Thiohalobacter thiocyanaticus: one gene and its partner. The protein of the gene in region 1 interacts with the protein of each later gene in a pairwise test. Links are inferred from orthologs where the notes say so. Each region holds a gene or a part of one and is shown on either strand. Other genes may lie near its edges. The genes, in order: ligA and leuS.

The links.
Region 2: the proteins of ligA (region 1) and leuS interact in binary tests that used the Escherichia coli proteins (3 or more experiments, as listed by UniProt). The link is inferred for Thiohalobacter thiocyanaticus from one-to-one orthologs.

Annotation. Positions count from the first base shown.
Region 1 is NZ_AP018052.1:1,871,418-1,874,733, forward strand. Bases 3-3,002 are described here. They hold ligA (NAD-dependent DNA ligase LigA), read left to right. Parts: upstream 3-485; coding sequence 486-2,519; downstream 2,520-3,002. Other genes in these bases: zipA (cell division protein ZipA), read left to right, coding at 3-489; CFK21_RS08625 (DUF1631 family protein), read left to right, coding at 2,744-3,002. In the rest of the region: more of zipA, read left to right, coding at 1-2; more of CFK21_RS08625, read left to right, coding at 3,003-3,316. UniProt on the Escherichia coli protein: DNA ligase that catalyzes the formation of phosphodiester linkages between 5'-phosphoryl and 3'-hydroxyl groups in double-stranded DNA using NAD as a coenzyme and as the energy source for the reaction.
Region 2 is NZ_AP018052.1:1,037,532-1,041,061, reverse strand. The notes cover bases 117-3,330. They hold leuS (leucine--tRNA ligase), read right to left. Parts: upstream 2,942-3,330; coding sequence 317-2,941; downstream 117-316. Other genes in these bases: CFK21_RS04835 (zinc ribbon-containing protein), read left to right, coding at 3,210-3,330; CFK21_RS04845 (LPS-assembly lipoprotein LptE), read right to left, coding at 117-241. Also shown: more of CFK21_RS04845, read right to left, coding at 1-116; more of CFK21_RS04835, read left to right, coding at 3,331-3,530.

The DNA of each region.
Region 1 (3,316 bases):
AAGGAAGAACGTCAGGGCGGCCCGGCTGCGGCGCCGGCGCACCCGCCCGACGCGGTGGAGAAGATCATCGTCTTCTATCTCATTGCCCCGCGCGGCGAGCCCTTCAGCGGCAACGACATGGACCGCGCCTTCACCGAACTGGGGCTGGAGTACGGCGACATGCAGATCTATCACCGCATGGCGCCCGGCAGCTTCCGCCGACCGGTGTTCAGCATCGCCAATCTCACCGAGCCCGGCACCTTCGATCCCGCCGCGCTGGGGCACTTCACCACCCCGGGCCTGAGCCTGTTCCTGCAGCTGCCGGCTCCCATCGATTCGCTCAAGGCCTTTGACGATCTGGACGACACCGCGCACAGGCTTGCCGACATCCTCGGCGGCGAGTTGCGCGACGAGACCCGCAGTCCCCTGAGTCGCCAGCGCATCGACAACCTGCGCGAGGAGGTGGCCGAGTTCGAGCGCCGGCAGAAACTCAAGCACGCCGGCCGATGAGCGCCTCGAACAAGCTGCGGGAACGGGTCGAGCGGCTGCGCGAGCAGATTCGTCACCACAACTATCTCTACTATGCCCTCGACGCCCCCGAGATATCTGACGCCGAATACGACGCTCTCCTGCGCGAACTGCAGGAACTGGAGTCCGACCACCCCGAACTGGTCACCGCGGATTCGCCCACCCAGCGGGTCGGCGCCGAACCGGTGGCCGCCTTCGGCACGGTGCGCCACGAACTGCCCATGCTGTCGTTGGACAACGCCTTCTCCGACCAGGAGCTCGAGGACTTCGATCGCCGCATCCATGAGCGCCTGAAAACCGAGGAGGCGATCGAATACGCCGCCGAGCCCAAGCTGGACGGGCTGGCCGTGAGCCTGCTGTACGAAAAGGGCCGTCTGGTGCGCGGCGCGACCCGCGGCGACGGCGCCACCGGCGAGGACATCACCGCCAACGTGCGCACCATCGCCTCCATCCCCCTGAAGCTGGTCGGCAGGGATTATCCGGAACGCCTGGAGGTACGGGGCGAGGTCTACATGACCCACGCCGGCTTCAGGCGGCTCAACGAAGCGGCGGAACGGGAAGGCGGCAAGACCTTCGTCAACCCCCGCAATGCCGCGGCCGGCAGCCTGCGCCAGCTCGATCCGAAGGTCACGGCGAAGCGGCCGCTGGAATTCTTCTGCTATGGCGCCGGACGGGTCGAGGGTGCCGAACTGCCCGACCGCCACATCGATGTGCTGGAGCAGCTGAAGGCCTGGGGTCAGCGCATCTATCCCGAGATCCGCCGGGTCAAGGGGCTGGATGGCTGTCACGAGTACTATCAGGATATGGAGCGCCGGCGCGAATCCCTGGACTTCGATATCGACGGCGTCGTGTTCAAGGTCGATCGCCGCGACCTGCAGGAACGGCTCGGTTTCGTTTCCCGCGCCCCGCGCTGGGCCATTGCCCGCAAGTTCCCGGCCCAGGAGGTCAACACTGTGCTGCGCGAGGTGGAATGGCAGGTCGGGCGCACCGGCGTACTGACGCCGGTGGCGCGGCTGGAGCCGGTATTCGTCGGCGGGGTGACGGTCACCAACGCCACCCTGCACAACCCGGACGAGATCGAGCGCAAGGATATCCGCCTGGGCGATACCGTGGTGGTGCGTCGCGCCGGTGACGTGATTCCGCAGGTGGTTGCCGTGGTCAAGGCCAGACGCCCCAGGGGTGCGAAGCGCATCAGCCTGCCGAAGCGATGCCCCGTGTGTCACTCCGATGTGGTGCGCGACGAGGGCGCCGCCGCCCTGCGCTGCAGTGGCGGACTGCATTGCCCGGCCCAGCGCAAGGCCGGACTGATCCACTTCGCCTCGCGCCGCGCCATGGACATCGACGGCCTGGGCGACAAACTGATCGAGCAGCTGGTCGAGCGCGACCTGGTGCAGGATGCCGCCGATCTGTATGCGCTTACACAGGCGCAGCTCGCCGGCCTGGATCGCATGGCCGAGAAGTCGGCGCAGAACCTGATCCAGGCCCTGGACAGGAGCAAGACGGTCTCGCTGCCGCGCTTCATCCATGCACTGGGTATCCCAGAGGTCGGAGAAGCCACCGCCAAGGGCCTGGCCGCGCACTTCGGCAGTCTGGATGGCCTGATGGAGGCCGATGAAGCGGCACTGCAGGAGGTGCCGGATGTCGGCCCGGTGGTGGCGCGCGAGATCGCCACTTTCTTCAATCAGAAACATAACCGCCAGGTGATCGACAAACTGCGCCGCCACGGGATCGAACCGCCGGCGCAGAAGATCAAGCGCCGGGCAGAACTGCCGATCAAGGGGCAGACCTGGGTGTTGACCGGCGCGCTCGAGTCCATGACCCGTGACCAGGCGAAGGAGCGGCTGGAGGCGCTGGGCGCGAAGGTGACCGGCAGCGTGTCGAAGAAAACCGACTATGTTGTCGCCGGCAGCGAGGCGGGCTCCAAACTCACGAAGGCCGAGCAGTTGGGGGTCGAGGTGCTGGCTGAGGCCGCCTTCCTGAAACGGCTGGAGGAACTGGAACAGGGCAGGTGAGCACACCGCGCCTGCGCATCTCCGCACGCGAAGGGGCAGCGGCGGTTCGTGCCGTGCGGATCGCTCCCCGGCCGCTGGCAGCCTCCGGCCTCTGCCCGGGCCCGGAACCCGTTGCACCCCCCGGATGATCCTGCCATTGGCCCGCCAGGGCCGGGGGCGCATAATATGTAGGATGACGATCAGGGCCGGGATGCCCGCCACGCATGAATGGAACCGGACGAATAATGACAAGTACAGCACAGGGGCGCACCACTCCGCTCGGCGGCAAGTTCGGCAAGCTGATGGAAAGCTGCCGGCGCATGACCCGCTCGCATCTCGCGCCGCTCATCCACGCCCTGCTCGAGCAGGCGGAAATCGCATTGCTGGAAGCCGCCGACAAGGCCGGTGACAACCAGAAGCAGCTGCAGTATTTCGACACCATGAACCTGGTCAAGCGCAACCAGGACCGGCTCGCCGAGCGCTACCTGCAGGCGGTCGATGCCGGCTTCGAGAATTTCATCCAGGGACGGTTGCCGGCCACCGGCGGCAGCGGCCTGGCCGGCCTGAAGATGCAGCAGCTGGCACTGGTGGACAAGCAGGCCATCGAATACGAACTGCCGGTCAGGAACCTCGTCGCCAAGGCCAATGCCGCCTATGCCGATGCCCTCTACGGCCTCGACCAGCGCCTGGCCGTCGTCAATGGCGGTGACCGGGTGGCGGAGCCGGTCCAGCCCGGCGGACCGATGCAGCTGGCCCAGGCCTTCGCCGACGCGCTGCAGGATATCGAGATGGAAAAACCCGTCCTGCTGATCCTGTTC
Region 2 (3,530 bases), 830 kb from region 1 along the record:
TGGTGATGATATCCAGGATGGCCGTGGCCTGTTCCGCGGATGGCACCACCTGCACGCCGGATCCTTCCAGCAACCGGCGCAGGTCGCGGCCCAGATCGCTGTACTCGCTCAGCCCCTGTATCTGGGTGCGCGCCATTTCGGGTGGCAGGTTCGCCTGGCCGCGCAGCTGGAAGCCGCAGGCGGACAGGGTCAGGGCCAGCAGCAGGACTAGAACGGTCGGCAGGTGATGGGATCGGGTCATGGAAGATCCTGTTTATCAGCGTGAAGGCCGTAGCTCGGGTTACGCTGCGCTAACCCGAGCTACATCATTCCTCGTTCAGACAACAATGTTGACCAGCTTGCCCGGCACCACGATGGTCTTGCGGATCGGCTTGCCCGCGGTGAAACGCTGGACATTGGCATCAGTGTGCGCCGCGGCCTCGACACCGGCCTTGTCGGCATCGGCCGGCACCTGGATGCGGGCGCGGACCTTGCCGTTGACCTGCACCACCAGCTCGATGCTGTCCTGTACCAGGGCCGCGGCGTCGTGCCGCGGCCAGGGGGCGGCGAGAATCTCGGCTGCGTCGGTGCAGCGAACGCGCGGCCACAGTACATGGCAGATGTGCGGCACCACCGGTGCGAGCAGCCGCAGCAACATGTCCACGGCCTCGTACTGCAGAGCGAGATCGCCGGGCGCCTCGCTCTGCTCGTCGATCTCGCCCAGGCTGTTGACCAGCTTCATGCAGGCCGCCACCACGGTGTTGAACTGGTACCGCCCATAGTCGCGCGCGGCCTGCTCCACCGCCTGATGGATGGCGGTACGCCGCTGCTGGCGTTCCGTGTCCAGGCCGCTCCAGTCGAAGCCAGCGAGGAAGGCGCGGCGCTCCTCGGGCGTATCGTACTTCGCCAGGCGGAAGGCCGGGCGCATACCCAGCGCCCACAGCCGCTTGAGGAAGCGATGGGCGCCGGCCACGCCCTCGTCGGACCACTCCAGCGATTGCTCGGGCGGGGCGGCGAACAGGGTGAACAGACGCACCGTGTCGGCACCGAAGCGCTCGATCAGCGCCTGTGGATCCACGCCGTTGTTCTTGGACTTGGACATCTTCTCGATGCCGCCGATCTGCACCGGCCCGCCGTCGCGGCCCAGGCGGGCGCCGGTGAGCTTGCCCTTGCCGTCGCGCTCGACCTCGACCTCGGCGGGATTGAAGAAACGTTTCCGGCCGTCCTCTTCACGATAATAGGTCTCGGCCACCACCATGCCCTGGGTCAGCAGCCGTTTGAAGGGTTCGTCCGAGCGGATCAGGCCGGCGTCGCGCATCAGCTTGTGATAGAAGCGCGAGTACAGCAGATGCAGGATGGCATGTTCGATGCCACCGATGTACTGATCCACCGGCAGCCAGTAGTCGGCACGCGCGTCCAGCATAGCCTGGTCGTTGTCGGCGCAGGCATAGCGGGCGTAGTACCAGGACGACTCCATGAAGGTGTCGAAGGTATCGGTCTCGCGCTCGGCCTCGCCGCCGCACTGCGGGCAGCTGGTGCGGGACCATTCCGGCATCTTCTTCAACGGCGAGCCGCTGCCGTCGAACTCGACCTGTTCCGGCAGCACCACCGGCAGCTGGTCCTCCGGCACCGGCACCGCGCCGCAGTCGGGACAGTTGATGATGGGGATGGGACAGCCCCAGTAACGCTGGCGGGACACACCCCAGTCGCGCAGCCGGTAGTTGACCGTGCGCCGGCCGCGGCCCTGCGCCTCGATGTAGTCGGCGATGGCGCTGAAGGCCTGATCGAAGTCCAGGCCGTCGAACTGTCCCGAGTCGCGCAACACGCCCTTCTCGGTCCAGGCCGCCTCACTGACATCCGCCTGCGAGCCGTCGGCGGAATGAATCACCTGTTTGATGGGCAGACCGTACTTGCGCGCGAATTCGTAATCGCGCTGGTCGTGCGCGGGCACCGCCATCACCGCACCGGAGCCGTAGCCCATGAGCACGAAGTTGGCCACCCACACCGGCACCGGCTCGCCGCTGACCGGGTGCAGGGCCGTGAGGCCGGTCGCCACGCCCTTCTTTTCCATGGTCTCCAGCGCGGCCTCGGAGGTCTCGGTGTGGCGGCATTCCTCGATGAAGGCGGCCAACTCGGGGTTGTCCTGCGCGGCGCGCACGGCCAGGGGGTGCTCGGCGGCCACGGCCACGTAGGTCACGCCCATCAGGGTGTCGGGACGGGTGGTGTAGACGCTCAGGCGCTCATCCGCACCGGCGATATCGAACTCCAGTTCCAGACCCTCGGAGCGACCGATCCAGTTGCGCTGCATGGTGCGCACCGCCTCCGGCCAGCCCTCGAGCCGGTCGATCTCATTGAGCAGTTCCTCGGCATAGTCGGTGATGCGCATGAACCACTGCGGGATGTCGCGACGCTCGACCAGGGCGCCGGAACGCCAGCCGCGGCCGTCGATGACCTGCTCGTTGGCCAGCACCGTCTGGTCGACCGGGTCCCAGTTGACCGTGGCCATCTTCTTGTAGACCAGGCCCTTTTCATAGAGTCGGGTGAACAGCCACTGCTCCCAGCGATAGTACTCGGGTCGGCAGGTAGCCAGTTCGCGCGACCAGTCGTAGCCGAAGCCCAGCCGTTTGAGCTGCTCGCGCATGTAGTCGATGTTCTCGTAGGTCCAGGCCGCCGGCGGCACCCGGTTCTGCATGGCGGCATTCTCGGCCGGCAGGCCGAAGGCGTCCCAGCCCATGGGCTGAAGCACGTTTCTGCCCTGCATGCGCTGGTAGCGGGCGATCACATCCCCGAGGGTGTAGTTGCGCACGTGGCCCATGTGCAGGCGGCCGCTGGGATAGGGAAACATGGACAGGCAGTAGAATTTTTCCCGCCTGGGGTCCTCGACAACCCGGAAGCTGTCGTGGGTTTCCCAGTACTGCTGCGCCTCGGCCTCGACCTGCCCGGGTTGGTAGTGTTCGTCCATTGCTTTCCTGAAAATACGGTCACTTGAATGGCCGCAAAGGATACCTGATCCGTGGCGGCTCTTCACCTGACCGGAAATCTGTTCCAAACTAGCATCAGCACTGAATAGCGCTTCCCCTGACCGCGTCATCCCCGCGCAGGCGGGGATCCAGCCTCCACCGGCTCCGCCGGGTCATGGATGCCCCCGGGCGGGAATGACGGAGAGGATGGAATCCGGCTCAGGCAAGTGCCATTCGGACCCGTCCCTGTTACTACGGAGAAAACCCGACATGTCAGATTCCCAGCCCTCCGGCCCCGGCGAAAAGCTTGTCCAGGCCTACCACCGCATGATGGACCGGGTCCAGGCCGCCATCGACGAGGCCGAGGAACACGCCATCCCCACCCTGGAGCAGAACCTGGAGCGGGCCAAGGAACGCGCGATCGAACTGGGCGAACTGACCCGCGAGGAGGCCGAACGGGTGGCCGCCTACCTGAAACGCGACATGGAAGACGCGGCCAGCTACCTGGAGCAGACCGGCAACGAGTTCGGCGCCTGGCTGAAATTCGACATCGGCCAGATCGAGCGCCGGCTGTTCGAGAAGATGCTCACC